One region of the Nonomuraea sp. NPDC059007 genome, then DNA from elsewhere that is predicted to be linked to it. Evidence: riboswitches for the same ligand, from Rfam matches in the RefSeq annotation. Region 1 holds a riboswitch; each other region holds the start of a gene.
What was found. A riboswitch is a leader RNA that binds a small molecule or an ion and turns the genes downstream of it on or off. The one in region 1 is predicted to bind cyclic di-AMP.
Positions count from the first base shown of each region.

Region 2: another riboswitch for cyclic di-AMP. It lies ahead of ACFWY5_RS24795 (CHAP domain-containing protein); the one in region 1 lies ahead of ACFWY5_RS10010 (C40 family peptidase).
Region 3: another riboswitch for cyclic di-AMP. It lies ahead of ACFWY5_RS02450 (C40 family peptidase); the one in region 1 lies ahead of ACFWY5_RS10010 (C40 family peptidase).
Region 4: another riboswitch for cyclic di-AMP. It lies ahead of ACFWY5_RS24000 (D-alanyl-D-alanine carboxypeptidase family protein); the one in region 1 lies ahead of ACFWY5_RS10010 (C40 family peptidase).

Region 1 is NZ_JBHYJD010000005.1:148,567-154,434, reverse strand. It holds gene ACFWY5_RS10025 (NlpC/P60 family protein) at 1-439, shown strand, start outside; gene ACFWY5_RS10020 (LysR family transcriptional regulator) at 454-1,332, opposite strand; gene ACFWY5_RS10015 (class I SAM-dependent methyltransferase) at 1,403-2,035, shown strand; cyclic di-AMP (ydaO/yuaA leader) riboswitch at 2,289-2,452, shown strand; gene ACFWY5_RS10010 (C40 family peptidase) at 2,517-2,993, shown strand; gene ACFWY5_RS10005 (hypothetical protein) at 3,063-3,764, shown strand; gene ACFWY5_RS10000 (M48 family metallopeptidase) at 3,761-5,035, shown strand; gene ACFWY5_RS09995 (glycosyltransferase family 4 protein) at 5,032-5,868, shown strand, end outside.
Region 2 is NZ_JBHYJD010000014.1:221,315-227,182, forward strand. It holds gene ACFWY5_RS24780 (DUF6716 putative glycosyltransferase) at 1-897, opposite strand, end outside; gene ACFWY5_RS24785 (hypothetical protein) at 894-1,814, opposite strand; gene ACFWY5_RS24790 (aldo/keto reductase) at 1,899-2,723, shown strand; cyclic di-AMP (ydaO/yuaA leader) riboswitch at 2,876-3,012, shown strand; gene ACFWY5_RS24795 (CHAP domain-containing protein) at 3,026-3,718, shown strand; gene ACFWY5_RS24800 (oxidoreductase) at 4,219-5,148, shown strand; gene ACFWY5_RS24805 (ABC transporter substrate-binding protein) at 5,855-5,868, shown strand, end outside.
Region 3 is NZ_JBHYJD010000001.1:549,172-555,039, reverse strand. It holds gene ACFWY5_RS02455 (ROK family protein) at 1-1,066, shown strand, start outside; gene ACFWY5_RS02450 (C40 family peptidase) at 1,305-1,898, opposite strand; cyclic di-AMP (ydaO/yuaA leader) riboswitch at 1,926-2,071, opposite strand; gene ACFWY5_RS02445 (3-isopropylmalate dehydrogenase) at 2,171-3,226, shown strand; gene ACFWY5_RS02440 (branched-chain amino acid aminotransferase) at 3,557-4,654, shown strand; gene ACFWY5_RS02435 (O-methyltransferase) at 4,898-5,542, opposite strand; gene ACFWY5_RS02430 (Uma2 family endonuclease) at 5,557-5,868, opposite strand, start outside.
Region 4 is NZ_JBHYJD010000014.1:56,768-62,635, reverse strand. It holds gene ACFWY5_RS24010 (tannase/feruloyl esterase family alpha/beta hydrolase) at 1-967, opposite strand, end outside; gene ACFWY5_RS24005 (TetR/AcrR family transcriptional regulator) at 1,072-1,683, shown strand; cyclic di-AMP (ydaO/yuaA leader) riboswitch at 1,826-1,969, shown strand; gene ACFWY5_RS24000 (D-alanyl-D-alanine carboxypeptidase family protein) at 1,982-2,896, shown strand; gene ACFWY5_RS23995 (TetR/AcrR family transcriptional regulator) at 3,222-3,761, shown strand; gene ACFWY5_RS23990 (cytochrome P450) at 4,008-5,210, shown strand; gene ACFWY5_RS23985 (GyrI-like domain-containing protein) at 5,326-5,751, opposite strand.

The sequences.
Region 1 (5,868 bases):
GCAGAAGAAGCTCCTGCGCGAGCTCGGGGCGTACAAGACCGGCGATCCCAACAGCACCGGCATCAAGTACACGGGCCCGGCCACCGGGAACGCGGCGGCGGTGCTGAAGTTCGCGTTCGGGCAGGTCGGCAAGCCGTACATCTACGGCGGCACCGGTCCGCGCGGGTACGACTGCTCGGGCTTCACCCAGGCCTCCTGGCGGGCGGCCGGCGTCTCGCTGCCGCGGACGACCTGGCAGCAGTGGGCGTGGGGGGCCAAGCGCCGGGTCTCGCTCGACGCGCTGCGCCCCGGTGACCTGATCTTCAGCGAGGGCCTCGGCCACGTCACCATCTACGCGGGCAACGGCAACATCGTGCACGCGCCCCAGACGGGTGACGTCATCAAGGTCGTCAAGTTCTCCTCGTACGGCAGGCGCGTCGTGGGCGCGATCCGGCCCTGAGGCCCCGGCCGGCGTTACGGCCCGCCGTACCCGAGCATGGTCCGCAGAAGCTCCTCCACGGCCGGTGAGCGGCCGGGCGCGGGCAGGACGGCGGCGAAGACGCGGCGCGCGGGCAGGGCGGGCTCGGGACGTAGGAGCCTGATGTCCGGGCGCAGGGCCGCGCCGCCCGCGATCGACGGGAACACCATCACCCCGACGCCCGCCGCCACGAGCCCCTGGCGCCCGTTCCAGTCGTCGCACAGGTGGCTGACGCGCGGCGGCGCCCCCAGCGCCGCGGCGAGCTCCGACAGCGGCCCGAGGCAGTCGGGGTGGCTGCCGTCGATCCACGCCTGCCCGGCCAGAGCGCGCAGCCGCACGCTCTCCCCGGCCGCCAGCGGGTGACCTTCCGGCAGCGCGACCAGCAGTTCGTCGTCGAGCAGCGGCACCAGGTCCAGGCCGGCGGGCGCGGGGTCCCACGAGGTGACCAGCGCGAGGTCGGCCTCTCCGGCGAGGACGGCGGACGCGCCGCCGCCGACGGTCAGGGACAGCTCGACCGCCGGGTGGCGGGCGGCGAAGACGCGGAAGCACTCGGGCACGAACGCGGTGGCGGCGCTCGGGAAGGCCTGTACGCGCACCCGCCCCCGCTCGCCCGACGCGTGCGCGGCCAGCCGGGTCTCCAGCAGCACGATCCCGTCGAGCACGTACGCGGCCTGCTCCAGCGCGGCCTGCCCGGCGCCGGTGGGCCGTACGCCGCGCGGCAGGCGGTGGAACAGCAGCACCCCCGCCCGGCGCTCCAGCGCGGCGATCTGCCGGGAGACGGCCGGCTGGGTCATGGAAAGCGCCTCGGCCGCCGCCGAGAACGACCCGAGCCGGCCCACCTCTGACAGCACCTTCAGCGACCAGACGTCAAGCATGCATGGAGCTTATGCCTTTCATGCCGAACCCGCAGTGGTACGCATGGCTCGCGCGCAGCACGATCGGGGCATGGACACCTGGATTCTCTCCGCGCTGCCCGCGGCTCCCGCCCGCGTTCTCGACGCCGGTTGCGGCGACGGCGCGCTGGCCGGTGCGCTGATCGCGCGCGGCCACGACGTCACTGCCATCGACCTCGACCCGTCCGCGGCGCTCGCGGCGGGCGTGCCCGCCAAGCGCGCCGACCTGACGGTTTATGAGGACGACCCGTTCGACGTCATCGTGCTGTCACTGTCGCTGCACCACATGCACCCGCTGGGGGCCGCACTCGACCGGGCGGCCGCGCTGCTGAAGCCGGGCGGGCTGCTCGTGGTGGACGAGTTCGCCTGGGACTGGGCCGACGAGGCCGCCGCCACCTGGTTCTACGACGCCGGAACCCTGCTCGGCCGCTTCGACGGGCCCGAGCGCGACCCGGTGACCCGCTGGCGCGAGGCGCACGTCGATCATTCGCCCGCGGGGGACATGCTCGACGCCATCGCCGCCCGGTTCGAGATCCGGCGGACGCGGCGCGTGCCGTACCTCTTCCGCTATCTCGGCGGCGAGCACGCCGCGCGGCTGAAGGAGATCGAAGAGGTACGGCACACGCCGACCGGCTTCCGGCTGACCGCTGTGACGCGTGTGACAGGAGGGGCGGAAGGGACCTGACTCACCCCTGGAGCTCCAAGTGTGAGGAGGGTCACATTTGAGTAACGGGACCCCGCTGTCCAGCAGGAGTTCCCGTCCTGACAGGGTCCTTTATCTGATCTTTACAGCTTTGCCAGGACTTTGCCGGGTCATGAACCCGGGAGTACGTTCTGGCGTCGCGGCGAACAAGCCATGGCGCCGCGAACCGGCATCGGCCCCGTCCGGGCTCGATGAGGACCCATAGAGATCCGCCGGTCGCCCCCGTCCGACAAGGGGCCGCGACCTGCCGAGTCCGTGCAGCCAGGAGGCACGGAGCCGGGGAACCACCGATCCCATTCCCCCGGGATCAAGGGGTGAATCGGCGCGTTCAGCGTGCCGTAGGGCGACTTCCAGGCCCGAATCCGTCAGCTAACCCGGTAGGCGTTCGTGGAAGAACCAAGGAGAAATCCTGTCTACCTCCCTGCACAACCCCCGTCTTGTTCTCGGTGGCGCGGCGCTCGCCATGACCGTGACGGCCGGAGGGTTCGCCCTCCATGCCCCGGCGGCCCAGGCGGCGACCACGGCCAAGACCACCACCTCGGCCAAGACGGCGACGCAGTCGACGACTGCCCGGCAGAAGAGCAAGGCCCGCAAGGCCGTCTCCGCGGCAAGGGCGCAGATCGGCGACCCGTACCGCTACGGCGGAACGGGACCCGGCGCCTTCGACTGCTCCGGTCTCGTCCAGTTCGCCTGGAAGAAGGCCGGAGTCAAGATCCCCCGCGTGACGCACAGCCAGTACGCGCGCATCAAGAAGAAGATCTCGTGGAAGTCTCTGCAGCCGGGTGACCTGCTGTTCTTCCGCGGTCGAGGCCACGTCGGCATGTACGTCGGCAACGGCAAGATGGTCCACTCGCCGAGTTCCGGCAAGCGGGTGCGCATCGAGCGGCTCAGCGGATGGCGCAAGTCGTCCTTCGCGGGAGCCGTCCGGCCCGGTCTGTAGTCGTCCGGACCGAAAGGCCCCGTCCCCTCCCGGGACGGGGCCTTCGCGCGTCCGGCTACCATCAGGGCCGTGGTCGTGAGCCGTCGCGCCGCGCTCGCGGCCCTCCTGGTCTTCGCGCTGGGCTGCGCCCCCGAGCGGGCTCCTGACGCGGGAGCGGACCGCGGCGACCTTCAGCGGCGCGCCGAGCGGGCGGCGGCGCGCGTCGCGGCGATCCTCGGGCAGCCGGTACGGCCCAGCGTCGAACTCGCCGAGAACGCGGCACACGCGGCGCGGACCGCGGGCGTGGGCTCGGTCGAGGGCCTGGCCGCGATCGCCCACGACGGCAGGGTCATCGTGATCCCGGAGAACTACGCCAAACTCACCCCCACCGGACGCGACGTCGTCCTCGCCCACGAGCTGACTCACGTCGCCGCCGGCACCGGCGGGCTGCCGGCCTGGCTGTACGAGGGGTTCGCCGACTACGTGGCCTACAAGGACGCGGGCCTGGCCGTGCCCGTGGCGGCGGCCGAACTCGCCACCGAGGTACGTGCCGGACGGGTGCCCGGGAAACTGCCCGGGGCGGACGCGTTCGCGCCCGGGGCCGCGCGGCTGGCACAGTCCTACCAGGAGGCCTGGCTGGCGTGTCGCTTCCTGGCCGCGCGCTTCGGCGAGGACAGGCTGGTGAGGTTCTACCGCGACGCGCGGCGGCTGGGCGTGGAACGGGCCGTGCCCCTGCCGTCCGGCGAGCTCGTCGCCGGATGGCGCGCCTATCTACGGGAGGAACTCGAGTGACCGATCAGCGGGACAAGGCCCCCGCGCGGATACGGCGGCAGGCCGGGATCGCCGCCGTCGTGCTCGGCGCCGTCGTGGTCGCGGTCGCCGCGTTCACCACGCCGTGGCGGGCGCTGCCGCCGGGAGCGCCCCAGGTCGCCCCCGATCCGGCCCGCGACTTCTCCGCCGCCGAGATCGCCAGGTCGCAGGCGTTCGACGCGGCCACCAGCGTGCCGTCGTACCTGTCGTTCGGGCTCACGATCCTGTTCGCCGGGCTGCTGGTCGCCACGCCGCTCGGCGCGAAGGTCCTCCGGCGGCTCAAGGGCCCGTGGTGGCTGCGGGTCCTGCTGGGCGTCCTGCTGCTCACGGTGCTGGTCGAGGTCGTGCGCTGGCCGCTCGGAATGTGGTTCGAGGTACGGCTGCGCGAGTTCGGCCTGTCCACGCAGGACTGGGCGGGCTGGAGCGGCGACCGGCTGAAGAACATCGCGGTCCGGGTCGTGCTGCTGTCCATCATGATCGTGGCGGTGGTGGGCCTGGCGCGCAGGTTCCGGCGCTGGTGGGTGCCCGCGGCCGTGGGCGCCGCCGCGCTGACCGTCGCCGCCTCGTTCGTGTATCCGGTCGTCTTCGAGCCGCTGTTCAACGACTTCCGGCCCATGCCGCCGTCCCAGTTGCGTACCGGCCTGCTGGCCATGGCCGAGCGCGACGGCGTACCGGTCGAGGACGTGCTCGTCGCCGACGCCTCCCGCCGCACGACCGCGCTCAACGCCTACGTCTCCGGCTTCGGCGCCACCCGCCGCATCGTCGTCTACGACACGCTGCTCAAGGCGCCGGAGCGGGACGTCGAACTCGTCGTCGCCCACGAACTCGGCCACGCCAAGTACGACGACGTTCTCAACGGCACGCTCATCGGCGCGCTGGGCGCCGCGTTCGGCGCCGCCCTGCTGTTCGCGTTCTTCCCGCTGGTACGGCGGCGCGCCCGCGTCACCGCCATCACCGAACCCCTGGCCGTGGGCGCCGTCATGGGCCTGATGAGCCTGGCCACCGTACTGTCCGGACCCGCCCAGAACGTCGTCAGCCGCCACGTCGAGGCCCGCGCCGACGCCCACGCCCTCGACCTCACCCGCGACCCGGCGATTTTCACGGCCATGCAGAAGCGGCTGGCCACGACCAACATCTCCGACCTCGCGCCGGACGCCGTCGAGTACGTCCTGTACGCCTCCCACCCCACCGCGCCGCAGCGCATCGCCATGGCCCGCTCCTGGGCGCTGCTGAACGGCGTTCCGGAGCCGTGAGGCGCGTCCTCATCGTCACGAACGACTTCCCGCCACGTCAGGGTGGCATCCAGTCGTTCGTGCACGGGCTGGCGGTGCGCACACCCGGGGCCGTCGTCTACGCGCCCGCCTGGGCGGGCAGCGCCGAGTTCGACCGGCGGCAGCCGTACCCGATCGTCCGGCACCCCACCTCGCTCATGCTGCCCACGCCCGGCGTCGCGCGGCGGGCCGCCCGGCTCGTGACCCGCCTCGGCGCCGACACCGTGGTCTTCGGCGCCGCGGCCCCGCTGGGGCTGCTCGCGCCCCGCCTGCGCGCGGCGGGGGCGCGGCGGGTGGTGATGCTGACGCACGGCCACGAGGCGTCCTGGGCGAGCACACCGCTCCTGCGCGGCGTGCTGCGCCGCATCGGCGCGCACGCCGACGTGGTGACCTACCTGGGGGAGTACACGCGCGCGCGGCTCGCCGGGGTCGTTCCCGCGGCCAAGCTGGTACGGCTGGCGCCCGGCGTCGACACGGCGGCCTTCCATCCCGGCGTGGCGCCCGCGGGCTCCTTCGGGGGGCCGGTGGTCGTGTGCGTGTCCCGGCTGGTGCGGCGCAAGGGGCAGGACCAGCTGATCAAGGCCTGGCCCAGGGTGTTGCGGGCGGTGCCGGACGCGGTGCTGCTGCTGGTGGGGGACGGGCCGGACCGGCGCCGCCTGGAACGGCTGGCGGCCCGGACCCGGTCGGTGGTGTTCGCCGGGGCGGTGCCGGGGGAGAGCCTGCCGGGGTACTACGCGGCCGGTGACGTCTTCGCCATGCCCTGCCGTACGCGGTTGCGGGGGGCGGACGTGGAGGGGCTCGGAATCGTCTTCCTG
Region 2 (5,868 bases), on a different contig from region 1:
GCTGCCGGTGAAGACCAAGTTGATCATCTCGGCGCTGACGCCGAAGTCCTCCAGCACCAGCGACGGCACGTCCCGGGCGATCGCCTCCAGCGCCGCGGTCGAGCTCACCGTCACGAACCCCGCCGCCACCGCCAGGTGCTCGTCCATCGAACCGGCGGCGAAGCGCAGCCGTCCCGGCTCGCCGAGCTCCTGCCAGAGCCGCTGATAGGGGTGACGCTCGTTGTGCGTCTGCCGCTCGCCGTCCAGGGCGCGCAGCTTGACCACGACGTCCAGGTCGGGACGGCGCTCGGCCAGCTTGGCCAGGGCCAGCAGCACCTGCTCGCGCTCCTCGCGGCCGCGCGGCACCTTGGCCTGCGTGGCGAAGACCACCCGGTCGCGCTCGCGTCCGTCGGGCTCGAAGCGGGCCCCGTCCTCCGGAACGCGCAGGAACGGCAGGCGGGCGAGCCCCACCCGCCCCCCGCCACCGAGCCGGCCGGCCACCTCGCCGAACTCGGCCGCCTCCCGCTCGCTGTGCACGACGAACAGGTCACATCCGCTGCGGAACAGCCAGGCCTTGTCGGTGGCGGGCACCGAGATGCCGGGCAGTCCGGTGACGAAGACGGGCCGGGGCCGCAACTCGTCGAGCACTTCGGCGACCAGCACGTCCACCACCGGGCCGGTGCACGCCACGACGATCGCGTCGGGTCTGGTCCGCTGCGCCGTACGCCGCAATGACCGCGCCGACAGCACCGGCGGCAGGGGACCGTCGCCGACAGCGGCGGCGATCTGCAGCGGCGAGGGCACGATCGGCGTGCGGACCACCGCGAGATCGCGCTCCCAGTCCCCGGGCAGGTCGGCGAGCAGGCAGGACGCCCACTTCAGATACGAGTCAGAGTCGGCAACGGCCAGGATCCTCACCCGGCAACCCCCGTCAGATGTGAGCGAAGCGCCGGCGCGGCCCGGCTGGTCCACCAGTCGTCCGGCACCTCGACCGGTTCGACCGCGACCCCGCGGGTGCCGAGCAGCACGCGCAGCGAGGTGATGGCGGTCGAGGGCAGGCTCAGGACGCGCTGGCTCGCGTCCAGGCCACGAAGCGTGAGTTCGGCGGGCACACCGGCGTCGTGCACGGTGATGCCGGGCCGTTCCCTGATCACGGCCACGTCGACGGGGTCCTCGCGGCGGTGGGGAAAGTAGGCGAGCGGCTCGCTGGCGGCCAGCTCCGTCAGCCAGCGCAGGTAACGCTCGCGGTGCACGAGCCCGTTGCGCACCAGCGAGGTGCCGAGCACGACCGTGCGCTCGGCCGGGCCGGGCGAGCGCAGGGGTTGGGCGCGCAGCCAGCCGAAGTCGTGGCAGATGAGGTCGATGCCGCGCTCGCGCACGGCGCCGGCGAGGTCGTCCTTGACCGGCAGCGCGGTGAACACCGCCGTGCTGGAGGCGGCCAGCCGCAGCGCCGCCGCCGTCCCGAGGACCCTGCGCGGCAGTCCCGCCTTGTGCCTGGCCCTCAGCAGCGCCCGATACGGCCCCGCGGCCAGCAGTTCGAGCAGCCGGAGCGTGGCCAGCCCGTCGTCCACGATGACGATGCGGCCCGGCCGCGAGGTCAGCCAGCGTAGCTGCACCCGCCCGGAGAAGGCGTCACCGACCACCTGGACCGGCCGCGGCATCTCCTCGCTCGGCCTGGCCAGCTCGAGCCCGTCGGGCAGGTCGAGCCCGGCCAGCTCGCGGCGCGTGGCCACGAGTGCGCGCTGACGCGCCCTCGGCACGATGACCGTGCGCTCACCGAGCAGCCCGGCGTGGTGGGCCTCGACGGCGCAGAGCATCTGGAGCGGCGATTCCACCCAAGCCCATTGCTTCTTCACGACGGGTTCAAGCTAGCCCGGTCGCCTTAAGCCGCAGGGAACGCCATATGAACAATGGGTCGCATGAACTCGCTGCTGCTCAACACCGACGGTGTGCAGATCCCGCAGCTCGGCTTCGGCGTCTGGCAGGTGCCCGATGACGAGGCCGAACGCGCGGTCGCCACCGCGTTTCAGGCGGGATACCGCCATATCGACACCGCCAGGCTCTACTACAACGAGGAAGGGGTCGGCCGCGCCTTCCGGGAGTCGGGGCTGCCACGGGAGAAGGTGTTCATCACGACCAAGCTCTGGAACGCCGACCACAGCCGCGCCGAGGAGGCCTTCGAGGAGAGCCTGGCCCGTCTGGGCCTCGACTACATCGACCTTTACCTCATCCACTGGCCGGTTCCGGATCAGGACAAGTACGTCCAGGCATGGAAGTCCCTGGAAAAGATCTACCGAAACGGCCGGGCGCGCGCGATCGGCGTATCGAACTTCGGCGTGGAGCACCTCACCAGGCTCATCGACGAGGCCGAGATCACCCCCTCGATCAACCAGATCGAACTGCACCCGAACTTCCCCCAGATCGCCCTGCGCGCCTTCCACGAGGCCAACGGAATCCTCACCGAGGCGTGGAGCCCGCTGGGCCAGGGCAAGGGCCTGCTGAACGACCCCGCCCTCGCCACATTGGCCGGAAAACACGGCAAATCGCCCGCCCAGATCGTGCTCCGCTGGCACATCCAGCTCGGCAACGTGGTGATCCCCAAGTCGGTCACACCGGCGCGGATCAAAGAGAACATCCAGGTCTTCGGCTTCACGCTCGACCCTGAGGACATGGCTGCCATAGGAGCCCTCAACAACGGCACCCGTCTGGGACCTGATCCGGCAAATTTTAACTGGATGGGATGACCGGCTGGTGCGGCCTTTTGGCCGCACCAAGCCTTGGATGGTCATTTATGAGTTTGTAATCCCCTTGCCCCATGTATTACCTTCAGGTCATCCAAGGCATACGTCCGGGCTACCCGTTCGTTGCCAGACCATCGCACACACATCACAGGCTTTGCCTGTGACCGCTGAATCCGCACCCTCGCGGAACCGGGGACCCAGGTCCTTTGGGGTGAATCGGCGCCTCGCGCCGTAGGGCAGCTTCCAAGCCCGAACCCGTCAGCTAACCCGGTAAGCGGCATGGAAGCAAGGAGTCACCCCACCCGATGGCGAAGCATCGTCTTACCCGTGCCCCCAAGATCGACCTCACCCGCGCCGCGCTCGGCGTGACCATCGCCGCCACCGCGGCGTTCGCGACCCACCCCGCCCAGGCCGAGACGCACGCCGCGTCCGCCGCCGCGAAGGGCGTCCCGGAGACCGTCGTCCAGGCCGAGCCCGGCAAGAAGGCCGGCAGCGACCGGCCCAAGCCCACCGCGGCCCAGGTCCTCTCGCTGGCCAAGAAGCAGATCGGCACCCGCGAGGACTCCAGGGGCGGCGGCACCAAGTTCCAGAAGTGGTACATGTCCTCCCCCCGCGCCGCCGAGACCGTCAAGCGCGACGGCGGCAACCGCCAGGCCTACCTGAACGCCGCATGGTGCGCCATGTTCGTCAGCTGGGTCGGCGAGGAGACCGGCGCCCGCACCACCGTCGGCTGGGACGCCTACACCGTCACCCACGCCAAGTGGTTCAAGAACAACAACCGCTGGGGCGCCAGCGCGAAGCCCGGAGCCGTCGTCTTCTTCGCGTGGAGCGGCAGCAAGAGCCTCGACGCCATCAACCACGTCGGGTTCGTCATCAAGGACAACGGCAACGGCACCATCACCACCGTCGAGGGCAACACCGGCAACGGCAAGGTCGAGGAGCGCATCCGCCCCGCCTCCCAGGTCGTCGGCTACGGCTACCCCGACTACTCCGCCTGACTTCCCCCTCTCCCCCTCTCCCCTCCCCAGGAACGGCGCGCCCCCTCCCCCCGGGCGCGCCGTTCCCATTCCCAACCCCACCCCGCCGCGCGCTCTCCTCTGCTCCTGCACGCCCCCACCTCACCGCGCGCTCCCCTCCGCTCCCGCACGCTCCCTCACCCGCGCCGCCGCCGCCCCTTCCCGCTACCCCCCGCCCTTCCGTTACGGCAAGCCGCCGCCCCCGCCTCCCACCGCTGTGGGCGGGCGCCGATCGCCGGGCGCCGCGCACGTCGGACGGGGTCCCCACCGCCACGACGCCCCGCCGGCCCCCTCCCTCGGCCACGCCGGCCCGCGAAGCCCCGGCCCGCAACCCCGGCTCGCAATCCACGTCCCCCCGGGACCCCAAGCCCCACCCCGGCGTTGTCTGCTCCCCCGGGACCCCAAGCCCCACCCCGGCGTTGTCTGGTGACCGGGGAGGGAGTGGGCGGGTTAGGGTGACGGTGATCACGTTTGGAGGGGTCATGGGATGGACCGCAGCGGACATCGGCGACCTGTCAGGCCTGGCGGCCGTGGTGACGGGAGCCAACAGCGGCATCGGGATGATCGCCGCGGGTGAGCTGGCCAGGCGCGGCGCCGCCACCGTGCTGGCCTGCCGGGACGTCGCCAAGGGCGAGGCCGCCGCCCAGCTGATGAAGAAGGCGGCTCCCCACGCCTCGATCGAGGTCAGGCAACTTGACCTGGCCGATCTGGCTTCGGTCCGCGCGTTCGCCGCCGCGTACACCGGCGGGCTCGACGTGCTGGTCAACAACGCGGGCGTGATGGCGCTGCCGTACCGGCAGACCGTGGACGGGTTCGAGATGCAGTTCGGGACCAACCACCTCGGACACTTCGCGCTCACCGGCCTGTTGCTGCCCCGGCTGCTTGAGCGTCCCGACCCCCGCGTGGTGACGGTCAGCAGCGGCCTGCACAAGGGGGGCCACATCGACTTCGACGACCTCCAGGGCGAACGCTCCTACCGCAAGTGGGCCGCCTACGGGCAGTCCAAGCTGGCCAACCTGCTGTTCGCCTACGAGTTGCAGCGCCGCGCCGCCGGCGCCCTGACCAGTGTCGCCGCCCACCCCGGCTACGCCGCCACCAACCTCCAGGCCGTCGGCCCGCGCATGGAGGGCAACCCGATCCTGGAGTTCGGCTCCCGGCTGGGGAACGTGCTGTTCGCCCAGAGCGCCGAACGCGGCGCCCTGCCGCTTCTGTACGCCGCCACCGAACGCGGCCTGGCCGGCGGCACCTACGTCGGCCCCGACGGCCGCTTCGGCTCACGCGGCTACCCGACCCCCATCGACTCTTCCCCCGCCTCCAAGGACCGCGCCGTCGCCGCCCGCCTGTGGTCCGTCTCAGAAGCCCTCACCGGCGTCCATTACGACTTTCCCGCCGATACGGCTCCCGCCAAATAGATCTCCCTTTCACCTCAAATAGATCTCCCATCCCGTTATTTCTTCGTGATAAGCACCTGCTTAATCACACAAACACCAGTAACCCCAATAGCCACAGCCGCCATCACATTTCCCTCCCCTTGGCAGCACACGCCCGCACAACAACCGGATCGCTGACCACCCAGCCACGCGGCAGGCCGGGCTACCTGCCAAGCCGCCTGGCCTACCGGCTGCCTGGTCACCCACGAGGCGAGCCGCGCACCCAATCGGCCGGCCCGGCTACCTGGCCGCCTTCAGCCGGGACCGGCCAGCCCGAGCCAGCTCACTGACGCGCCCCCGCCCGAATCGGCCAGCCCTGGCTGCACGCAGACCGGGGCACCTTGGACCACCCGATCACCCCAGGCCATCTGGGCGCCTCAGGCCAGTCAGCCACCTCGGGGGCCATCCGGGCATCCCGGGCGCCACCGCGCAGTGGGGCCGATCGGGCGGTGGGGTCGATCGGGGGTGGCGAGGTTGCTCCGGTCGCATGGGAGAGAGAGCCACGGGAGCGCTCCCAGGATGGCCTATGGGCGGTTCGTGGCCTGAAGTCCGATAAAGGGCCCGCAGGACAAGCGGAATGTAACGGTTGCGCGTCGCCTCGTTGACGGGGCCAGCGCCCTGATGCACTCTGCATGGGAGCGCTCCCAGAGCGCTCCCATATCCCCCACCCCACCCCCAAGGGGCACAAATGAAGCACACGCG
Region 3 (5,868 bases), on a different contig from region 1:
GGCCGAACTCGACTGGTCCGCGATCGTCTGCGCCGTCGTAGGCTCCCCGGGCGTCTACGACCAGAACGCCGGCCGCCTGGACCTCGCCCCCAACCTCCCGGGCCCCGACCTGGCCGACCGCCTGCGGGCCGCGCTCAACGTCGACCTGGTCATCGAGAACGACATCAACCTCGCCGCCGTGGGCGAACACGCGTACGGCGAGGGCCGCGGCAAGTCCAACTTCGCCCTGGTCTCCATCGGCACCGGCGTGGGCATGGGCATAGTCGTCAACGGCGAACTGTACGTGGGCGCCAGGGGCGCCGCCGGCGAGGTCTCCTACCTCCCCGCCACCGACGACCTCCCTACCCCTGATGCCGCGCCTGGCCCCAACACCGCGCCTGGCCCCTACACCCGGTCCGCACCCGCCGCGCGGTCTGCGCCGGATGTTCCGCTCGTTCCCGACGCGGGGTCCGTGGGTGAGATGCCGTCCGCACCCGACGTTCGGCGCGCCTCCGAAGCGGGGTTCCCCGACACCCAGCGCCCGCCCGACACCCAGCACCCGCCCGGCACGCGGCCCGCTCCGGATCGGCCGTCCGAGGTTTCGAGTGCCGGATCTGTCACTGGGGCGTCGGCCCAGGCCGCGGGGGAGGTGTTCCCTGGCGTGGACCAGGGGGATGCGAGTGTGCGGGAGCACGGGGCAACCGAGACCGTTGCCGCGGCTCCGGGAGTGGTACGGGCGGCGCGGGCCGCCGGACTGTCCCTGGGAACGGCCAAGGAGATCTTCGCCGCCGCGGAACGGGGTGATCAGGCAGCGCTGTCGGTCGTGGCGGCGGAGGGCCGGCGGATCGGCGGGCTGCTCGTGGCGGTGGCCGCCGTCCTGGACCCGGAGGTGATCGTGCTCTCCGGCGGCGTGGGACACAACCTCGACCTGCTGGGCGACGCCATCCAACGCCGAATCGGCGAACTGGGGCCGCTCCGGCCCACGATCGTGGCCAGCGCTCTGGGTGACAGTGGCGTGTTGCTGGGCGCTGTCGCCCATGCGAGGGGCCGCGCCTGGGACCTGATCTTCTCCACCCGTATGGGCTGAGATCAGCGGGGTACCGCCGGTAAGTGCGCTCGTTGCGGCGGCCGGCCATCCCCGCTGGACGACCGTGTCCGGGGGTGGGCCGCGACAGGGCCCGCGCGACAGAGACCGTGGTCTCTCCCGTGCGTGGATCCTCCCGCGCGTGAGAGAGAAGCCACGCACGGGAGGAACCACGACAGAGCCCGCCGCGACGGGCCGGCGGAATCGGCGTTGTCAGACGACGATCAGGAGACGACGCGCGTCACAGCGTCGCGGTGGGCATGACGGGTGCGGGCGCCTGGCGGAGTTTTTCGAGCCGGGTGGTGAGTTTGACGCCCGCCGGATCCGGACGCACGGCGCCCACGAAGGCGCGGCGGCGCCAGGCGCTCAGCTTTTCCTCCTTGACCACATCACCGGTACGCGGCGAATGCACCATGTGCCCAGGCCGGGAGATCATGCCCACATGCCCCAGCCCCGAGAAGAAGACCAGGTCACCGGGCTTCAGGTTCTTCCAGCTGATCTTTCTGGAGAACGCCGAGTACTGCTGGGCGGCGGTTCGGGGCAGTTCGATGCCCGCGCTTTCGTAGGCGCGGAGCATGAGGCCGGAGCAGTCGTAGCCGCGTTTGGTGGTGCCGCCCCAGACGTACGGGGTGCCGCGCTTGTCCATGGCGTAGGCCAGGGCCTTCTGCCAGCCGGGTTCGGGGGTCCGCTGCTCCTGGATCTCCTTGAGGCCCTGGCTGGTCAGCGTGACGTCATAGGGGTCGACGGTGTTGACGGGAGAAGCGGGAGAAGCGGGGGATGCGGTGGCGGGGGATGCGAGGGTGGCCGCGGTGACACCGGTGACGGTGAAGAGCACAGCGGTCGCGATGATGCGAGACAGGGGAATGTCCTTCCACACGGCCTACCGGGTTAGCTGTCGGGCTCGGGCCTGGAAGTCGCCCTACGACGTGGTAAACGCCGATTCGCCCCAATGGGGGAGGTGGGTCCCCGGCTCCGCACTACGGTGCGCGGATTAGGCTGGTGGGACTCTAACGAAACAGTCAAAAGCGTGCAAATCGGGCAAAATGCAGTGTCCGAGAAATGAGATGGGTTGCTCGGCAGGCGAGACGAACCGGTAAGGTACCGCCCATGGAGTCGCGTAGCATTCGCCTGGCCGTCATCCCCGGAGACGGCATCGGTACCGAGGTCGTGACCGAGGGCCTCAAGGTTCTCGGGGCGGTCGGTCCCAAGTTCGACATCACCGAGTACGACCTCGGCGCGGACCGCTACGCCAGGACCGGCGAGGTCCTGCCCGACTCCGTGCTGCAGGAGCTGCGCGGCTACGACGCGATCCTGCTCGGCGCCGTCGGCGACCCTCGCAAGGTTCCGCCCGGCCTGCTGGAGCGCGACCTGCTCCTGCGCATCCGCTTCGACTTCGACCACTATGTCAACCTGCGCCCGGTCAAGCTGCTGCCCGGCGTCGCGACGCCGCTGGCCGACACACCGGCCGAGAACATCGACATCGTCGTCGTCCGTGAGGGCACCGAGTCGCTCTACGCCGGCACCGGCGGGGCCATGCGCAAGGGCACGCCGTACGAGGTGGCCACGCAGGAGTCCATCAACACCGCCTACGGCGTCGAACGCGTCGTCCGCTACGCCTTCGCCAAGGCGCAGAGCCGCCCGCGCAGGAAGCTCACGCTGGTCCACAAGACCAACGTGCTCACCTTCGCCGGTGACCTGTGGCAGCGCACCTTCGACCGCGTGGCCGGGGAGTACCCCGAGGTCACCACCGACTACGTGCACATCGACGCGGCCACGATGTTCTTCGTCAACCAGCCCGAGCGCTTCGACGTGATCGTCACCGACAACCTGTTCGGCGACATCATCACCGACCTCGGCGCCGCGGTGGCCGGTGGCATCGGCCTCGCGGCCAGCGGCAACATCAACCCCGAAGGCGCCGCGCCGAGCATGTTCGAGCCGGTCCACGGCAGCGCGCCCGACATCGCCGGGCAGAGCAAGGCCGACCCGACCGCCACCATCCTCTCGGTCGCCATGCTCCTGGACCACCTCGGGCTGACCGCCGAGGCCGCCCGCGTCGAGCAGGCCGTCGCCGACGACATCGTCGAGCGCCTCTCGCACACCGCCGCCCGCACCACCAGGGACATCGGCGACGACATCGCCGCCCGAGTATCCGGCGGCGCCTGACGCCGCAGGCCACCGGCCCACGAGCGGCCCGCCGTACCGCGGAACGTGAGATCCCCCACCGTCGGGGCCTCACCACAAGTCTGCGGAGGTACGGCGGGCAGCGCGCGAACCCGCAGCTCGTGAACACCCGGTACCGACCTGACAAGCGGCCCAGGCGCCCCCAGCGCACTCGCGGCCGCCTGACCACCCACGCCCGGTGGCTCGCGAGAGCCTCCGGGCGTTTTCGTTGCGCCCTAACGGTCGTCCTTTTAGATGCAGTAAGTTCCCTCTACCCGATCCGGCGCAGAATGGATGCAGGGTAGTCCTCAGAGAAAGAGAAGGATCTCCGTCATGACCACCTCTCAGAAGCTCAGCTTCGACGTGCAGCTATCCGACCACGCTCGCACCGCGGCAGAGCGCGAGGCGGTACTGGCGAGCCCCGGGTTCGGGAAGGCCTTCACCGACCACATGGTCTCGATCGACTACACCGAGGGCACCGGCTGGCACGACGCCCGCCTCACGCCGTACGGACCGCTCACGCTCGACCCCGCGACCTCCGTCTTCCACTACGCGCAGGAACTCTTCGAGGGCCTCAAGGCCTACCGGCACGCGAACGGCTCCATCGTCACCTTCCGCCCCTACGCCAACGCCGCCCGCTTCAACCACTCCTGCGCGCGCATGGCCATGCCGGAACTGCCGGAAGACACCTTCGTGGAGGCGCTCGAACTCCTCGTCCAGGCCGACCGCGACTGGGTCCCCACGACCGACGGCCACAGCCTCTACCTGCGCCCGTTCATCATCGCCACCCAGGTCGGCCTCGGCGTCAACTACCCGTCAGAGAACTACCGCTTCATGGTCATCGCCTCACCCGCCGCCTCGTACTTCAGCGGCGGCGTCAAGCCCGTCTCCGTGTGGCTCTCGACCGAGTACACCCGCGCCGCCCCCGGCGGCACCGGCGCCGCCAAGTGCGGCGGCAACTACGCCGGAGCCTTCGTCGCCCAGCGCGAGGCCGTCGCCCAGGGCTGCGACCAGGTCGTCTGGCTCGACTCCCACGAGCACCGGTACGTGGAGGAGATGGGCGGCATGAACCTCTTCTTCGTGTACGGCGACCGCCTCCTCACCCCCGCCCTCACCGGCACGCTCCTGCCCGGCATCACCCGCGAGTCCATCCTGAGGCTCGCCGGCGACCTCGGCCTGAAGGCCGAAGAGGGCCGCCTGTCGATCGAGGAGTGGCAGGCCGGCTGCGAGTCGGGCGAACTGACCGAGGTCTTCGCCTGCGGCACCGCCGCCGTGGTGACGCCGGTCGGCTCTGTCAAGGGCGCCGACCGCGCCTGGACCGTGGGCGACGGCACCCCGGGCCCGGTCACGATGCGCATCCGCGACGAACTCGTCGGCATCCAGTACGGCACCCGCCCCGACCCCCACAGCTGGATCCACAAGATCAGCTAACGCCCATGCTGCCCCGCACCCGTGGGGCAGCACCCCTGCGCCCGTACGTCCAGCGCGGTCGGCTGCCCCCTTCACCCCTGACAGGGTGCCGCGACCACGGCACGGCTTGATGGTCGCGCCGGACGCCCACAGGACCGCGTGGGCGTGCTGGATGCCCGGTAACCGAGACATCCGTCGACCGAACGCCTGGTGGGCTGGCCGGAGGAACCCGGATGGACAGGCGTTGACAAGGCGGGGAACCGGTCAATTCTTGCGGATCAGGGTGAGGCCGTCGGAGATCGGGAGGATGGTCGTGGTCACGCGGGGATCCTGCATCACCATGTCGTTGAACTCGCGGATCGCCACCGTGGTCTCGTCGTTTCTCGACGGGTCGGCCACGTAGCCGGTCCACAGGGTGTTGTCCACCATGATCAGTCCGCCGGGCCGCAGGCGTTCCATGAGCAGTTCGTAGTAGGCGGGGTAGCCGGGCTTGTCGGCGTCGATGAAGGCCAGGTCGACGGAGCGCTGGAGGGTGGGCAGGGTTTCGGTGGCGGGGCCGAGGGTCAGGGTGATGCGGTCGGAGACGCCCGCGTCCTCCCAGTAGCGTTTGGCGATCGCGGTCCACTCCTCGCTCACGTCGTAGCAGTAGAGGTGCCCGCCGGACAGGCCACGGGCGAGGCAGAGCGACGAGTAGCCGGTGAACGTACCCACCTCGACCGCCACCGATGGGTCGACGAGCTGGGCGAGCATGGTGAGCAGGCGGCCCTGGGAAGCGGAGATCTGCATGCTGGCCTGGTCGCCGGTGGCCGCGCGGGTCTCGATGGCGAGTTGCTCGAGGAGCGGGTCGGGACGGGTGGTGTGTTCGTGGATGTATTGGGCGATCGGCTGGTCGAGCACGAAGTTCTTCATGGCGTCATTGTCGATCAGCCGGAGGTCTCGGCGTCGTTGAGTCTGGCCGTGTCGAGGATGAGGTTCCATGGGTCGGGCATGGCGAGCGGCGCGCCCATGGTGACTTCGACGAACACGGTGTAGCCGTCGGCGGATGGGCGGGTGAACAGGCTGGCCGTCGACTTGGCCGGGTCAATGCGGAGGAAGGCGGGAACCTTCGCGGCCGCGTAGGCCTTGGGCTTGATGACGTAGTCGTCGTGGACGCTGCTGGGAGAGACGACCTCTACGACCAGTTTCGTGTCGTCGGCGTGCACCTCGTCCTCGCCCCACATGCGCGGGCGCTTGGA
Region 4 (5,868 bases), on a different contig from region 1:
AGACGAGCTTGCCGTCGGGTCCCATCTGAGGGGCCGCCGAGCCGGTGATGTAGGAACGCCACATCTCCTCGTGTCCGGCGGGATGTCCCCGGAGCGGCCCGGGTCCGCGATAGATGGTCCGTGCGGCGGCGGCCTGGGCCCGGGTCAGCTTGCCGGGGCCGACGAGCCGGCCGGGGTTGACGGCCGCCTTGCGCGGATCGGCGACCAGGCCGTCGGTCAGCCCGTCCCGGGCATCGCCCCGCTTCAGCGATTCCGCCGAGAGGATCGGCAGCGTCTCGGGCGACAGCCAGGACCCGGATGTGGCCAGTTGTGCCTGTGCCTGCGAGATCCAGCGCAGGAACGTGTCGCCCGCGGCGAACGCCGGGCCTTCGGCGATCACCCCGTCATAGTCCGCGGGGTAGCGCTGGACCTCCATGAGGCCTTGCCGTCCCCCGTTGGAGCACCCGTTGAAGATGGCTTTGCGCGTGTCGCGCCCGTAGTGGATCGCGGTGATCGCCTTGGCCGCGACCGTGCTGACGTGGACGCCCCGGTAGGCGTAGTCGATCTGCTTGGGCCGGTTGCCGAGCGCCCACCTGCCGTCGAGTTCGGGGTGGCCTAACGGGCTCGCGCCTTGATGTCCGGTGTCCGTGGCGGCCGAGGCGTAGCCGCGTCTCAGTCCCTCGTCGAACGGAACGATGTGCCCGGCGAGCCCGCCCACACCCTGGAAGTAGAAGTCCGAGTTCCACGCGGTCGGCAGGCCCAAGCGGAAGTTCACCTGGTTGCTGGGCACCGTCGCGTCACCTGGCGTGGTGACATAGGCGTCGACCAGGCAGTGCTCCGGTACCGATGTCGTCGCGGTCACCGTCCTGGCTCGCGTGATCGTCGTGTCGGTCACGGTCGCGTTCGTCAGGGCCGCGCATCGGTCGGCGTCCGCCCGTACGGGATCGCTGACCGCGACGAGCGCGGCGGCCAGCGGCAGGCACGACATGATGCTCACTTGGGTTCGGCTGGGTCGGCGCATTCCGCCTCCACACACAGAGGGTACTATCTTCGAGTACCTGGTACCCTAGACAGTACCCTGAAAGTGCAGGCATGACCGGATATCCTCGACCGCCCGTCGCCCTCTCGCTCGGGCGTTCCTTCACCAGCCGGCAGGAGAACGTGCTCGCCGAGCTGGAGGAGATCTTCCTTCGGGAGGGCTTTCGCCGGCTGACGATTCAGGAGCTCGCCGCCCGGCTGCACTGCTCGCGGCGTACCCTCTACGAGCTGGCGCCCAGCAAGGACGAACTCGTCGCGCTCGTCGTCGACCGGCTTCTGCAGCGCGTCGGCCGGCAGGCGATGGCCCAGGCGAGGGCGATGGACGAGCCGCTCGGGCGAGTTCACGCCTACATGTCCGCGGCGAGCACGGCGCTGACCCGCGCGGCTCGGGCGTTCTCGGTCGATGTCGCCGGGCAGCCGGGAATCCGCCGGCTGTTCGAGGAGCACTACCGGTTCGCCACGTCCATCGCCGCCGCGCTCATCCAGGAGGGCATAGACAGCGGTGCGTTCCGCGAAACGGACGCGCGCCTCGTGGCGGAGGTGATCTACGCCGCCCTGGACCGGCTGCAGGATCCCGAGGTGCTCGAGCATCTCGGCCGGACGAACGCGGAGGCGTTCCAGGAGCTGTTCGACCTGATCGTGCTTGGTCTGTCCCGCCCGTCGTGAGTCCTCCAACAGCAGCCGGAAATGTACTGTTTGCACGATATGTGCTTTTTGGTAGGGTCTCGGGCATTGCGTGACGGGCCCTAGACGGGTTCGTTGCCGTTTCATTGCCCGGACCGTGCGTCTCCTGGGGAACCCGCAGGACGACGTCCGGCCGCCGAATCCGTTTCCACGGAGCCGGGGACCCAATCTTCATCGGGGTGAATCGGACGCTCGCTCAGCCGCGACCGTAGGGCACTTCCCAGCCCGAACCCGTCAGCTAACCCGGTAGGCGGCATGGAAGCAAGGAGCAAAGTCCTTCATGCCCACCGATCTCAAGAACCGGCTGAACCGCGCGCTGCTCGGCCTCGCCGCCACCGCCGTTGCCATGACCGCCTGCGCCACCGCCGCGCAGGCCATCCCTCCGGTCGGGCCCGACGACTCGCCGGAGTCCCGCTCCCACGTTCAAGACGTCGCGGCGCACGCCCCCACGGTGCTCGGCCGTGCGGCTCACGTGATCGACACCAAGACCGGCAAGGTCTACTTCAGCAAGAAGGCCGATCTTCGGATGCCCGTGGCCAGCCTCACCAAGGTGATGACCGCCTACACCGTGCTGAAGGAGGCCAAGCCGGGTGACGTCGTCAAGGTCACCTCTGGGGATGTTCGCTACGCCTCGAAGGGCGGTGCCTCGGTGGCCGGCCTGCGCGCCGGAGACCGGCTGACCGTGGAGAACCTGCTGTACGCCCTGATGCTGCCTTCCGGCGCGGACGCCGCCCACACGCTCGCCCGCGTGTACGGTCCGGGCGTCGACGCGTTCACCGCGAAGATGAACCTCACTGCTCGCGAGCTCGGTATGCGGGACACGCGCTACGTCAACGCCGACGGGATGCCCACCAACGGAGGCGGCTACTCCACCGCACGCGACCAGGCGCGGCTGGCCCAGGCCGCGCTGGGCGTCCAGGCGCTCAAGAAGGTCGCCTCCAGCCGGTATCGCTCGGTGGCCGCGACGGCGGAGCACCGCGCCTACTCCTGGCGGAACACGAATCGGCTTCTCGGCAAGCCGGGCGCCGTCGGTCTGAAGACCGGCTACACCCGGGCCGCCGGGTACACGCTCTCCTTCGCCGCGGACCGTGAAGGCCGGCAACTGGCCGGCGTCATTCTCGGGGAGACCAGCTCCACCCGCCGCTTCCAGACCGCTCAGAGGCTGCTCGACTGGGCGGTCGGCGGACAACCCTGACCAGGCCCGTCAACACGGTCGGCTCCGACGGCATTGCCGTACACGCCGCGCTGAGCGTCGCCGCCGACGGGCCCTCGTGAACTTCCGGAGCTCGCGCCCCGGCACGGACCCCAGCGATGAGTTACTATACCTTCTGGATGGTATAGTTTCCTCATTCGAGGCGAGCTGCCTTCCCGCCGGGTGTGCCACGCAGAATGGCGAAGGGACGTTCATGTTCACCAACCCGATTCCCCCAGTCCCATGAGAGACATGGGTGCTCAGAGCACGCGCACGGCGACTCGGGCATGTCCCCATAACTGTGCCTTCTGGACGGTAGAGTTACGGGGTGCGACCAAGCCAGCGGAACCAGATCCTGAACGCCGCGATCCGCGTGGCGGAACGCGACGGCATCACCGGCCTGACGCTGGAGTCGGCGGCCGAGGAGGCGGGCGTCACCAAGGGCGGGCTGATGTACCACTTCCGGACGCGGCACGAGCTACTGCTGGCGATCCAGAAGCAACTGACCGACGCCTGGGAGACGTGGCTCGCCACCGAGCTGGGCAAACCGCCGGCGGAGGCGTCGGTGCGAGAGGTCGTGGCGGCCTATGTGCGGGTGGGCGCGGACAGCCAGTCGGGCAAGGCGGACCTGGCGTTCATGCTCGAGTCGGCCTCCGTTCCCGACCTCGCCACGGTGTGGAACGAGCTCATCCGCCGCTGGGCCCCGCTGCCCACCTCGGCCGAACCCCACGACATCGACCTGCTCCTGGCTCGGCTGGCCGTCGACGGGCTGTGGCTGCAACAGGCCATGAGCGGCACCCCTTTGCCCACACCGGTCGCGAAAGCCCTGCGGAACCGGCTGAACGCACTGGTCGAACCGGAGAACTGATCCCACTGCTCGCATGAGCCGTACCGGCCGGGGTCAGCCACACACCCCGGAAGGACCGCATGAGGGCGACCATGCCCTTCACCGAGCCTCCTGCTGGCCACCATGGACATGCCCAGGGACGTCCAGGGACCTCGCCGCGGCCGATCGTCGGCGCCGACAAGGTGGCCCGCATCACCCCCCTCCCCCTGCGATGAACGCCGGCTGTCCCCGAACATGCTCAGCCAAATAGTTAGCCAGGAGGTCCTTATGACGAACAGCGCTGTGCCGGTTGAGCGTGGGTGCCCGTTCGCCCCGCCGGCCGCCTACGAACGGCTGCGCGAACAAGGCCCGATCAGCAAGGTCCGCCTGACCAGCGGCGGCGAGGCGTGGTGGGTGGCCGGTCAGGAGGCGGCCCGTGCCGTTCTCGCCGACCCCCGCTTCTCCGCCGATCGGCGTACCGACGGCTACCCGCTCTACGCCCTCGACGCGGCGACCCTGCAAATGGTGCGCATCCAGCCGCCGGTGATGCTCGGCATGGACGGCGCAGAACACTCCGCGGCCCGCCGCCCGGTGATCAGCGAGTTCACCGCGAAACGACTGGCCGCGCTGCGCCCGCACATCCAGGACATCGTCGACCACTTCATCGACAACATGCTCACCGCCGACCGGCACCCGATCGACCTGGTCCAGGCGCTGTCCCTGCCGGTGCCCTCCCTGGTGATCTGCGAACTGCTCGGCGTCCCCTACACCGACCATGACTTCTTCCAGAACCGCACCGCCGCGATGGTGAGCGCGACCGCGCTGGAAGACCGCCCGCAAGCCTTCGCCGACCTGCGTGCCTACTTCGACGACCTGGTCACCCGCAAAGAGTCCGAACCCGGCGACGACCTGCTCAGCCGGCAGATCGCCCGGCAACGCCAGGAAGGCGGCGCCGTCGACCACACGAGCCTGGTCAGCCTGGCCTTCCTGCTGCTGACCGCCGGACACGAGACCACCGCGAACATGATCTCGCTCGGCGTGCTCGCGCTGCTCACCCATCCGGAGCAACTAGCCCTGATCACCGCCGATCCGGACAAGACACCCACAGCCGTGGAGGAACTGCTGCGCTATTTCAGCATCGTCGACGGGGTCACTGCCCGGGTGGCCACCGAGGACGTGCGGATCGGCGGAGTGAGCATCAAGGCCGGCGAGGGCGTCGTCGTCTCGACCCTGTCTGCCGGATGGGACCCGGTGGCGTTCAAGGACCCGGCCAAACTGGACATCGAGCGCGGCGCCCGCCACCACCTCGCCTTCGGATTCGGTCCCCACCAGTGTCTCGGCCAGAACCTGGCCCGGATGGAACTGCAGATCGTCTTCGACTCGCTGTTCCGCCGCATCCCCACGCTGCGGCTGGCCGTACCGACAGAGGAGATTGCCTTCAAGACCGACGCCGTCGTCTACGGTGTCCACGAACTCCCGGTCACCTGGTAGCAGGACATAACCCTGAGGGCATGGCGCGTGTCCTTTGGGTCCAGGAGTATCTGAGCCCCGCTCCGCAGCAAGACCTCACTCCCGTGCCAGAGGACATCAAGATCAGGAGCGTTGATCAGGTCACGTGTTGCGCCACGGGGTTGACCGGACAGCGGACCTGCCCATACGGGCGGTGCTGACCCTTTGGAGGGCGTGCCACCGGCTGCCTGAGCATCGTCTTGGGCTCAGGGTCGGTGAAATCGGTCAGGTAGATCTCGTGGTGCAGGCCGTTGCGCACCAGACCGTGCTCGTCCATGTAGGCGTCCATCACGTCGAGTGACGCCTTCTCTTCGCTGTAGGGCCCTTCGTGGAGCAGTTCCACGCACTCGCCCTCGGCGAAGGTGACAACCTGGACGCGGTCGACGGCTGCGCCGGATGCGCGTGCCTGCTCACGGGCCGCTTCGGCCACCCCCGGCTTGGGTACGTCGGGCAGCGGCAGCAGCAGATGCCACCGCCACTGATCGCGCGGCACCTCCAGTGGCGGCCGAGAGGTGTCCTCCACCCACCAACGGGCCCTCCAGCGGGCCTGCGGGGCCGCCCATGACGGAGGCCACGGCGTACAGGGCGCCGATGGCCGAGACGTGCTCGGCGCCGCCGGGCTCGCCCATGCCGGTGACGT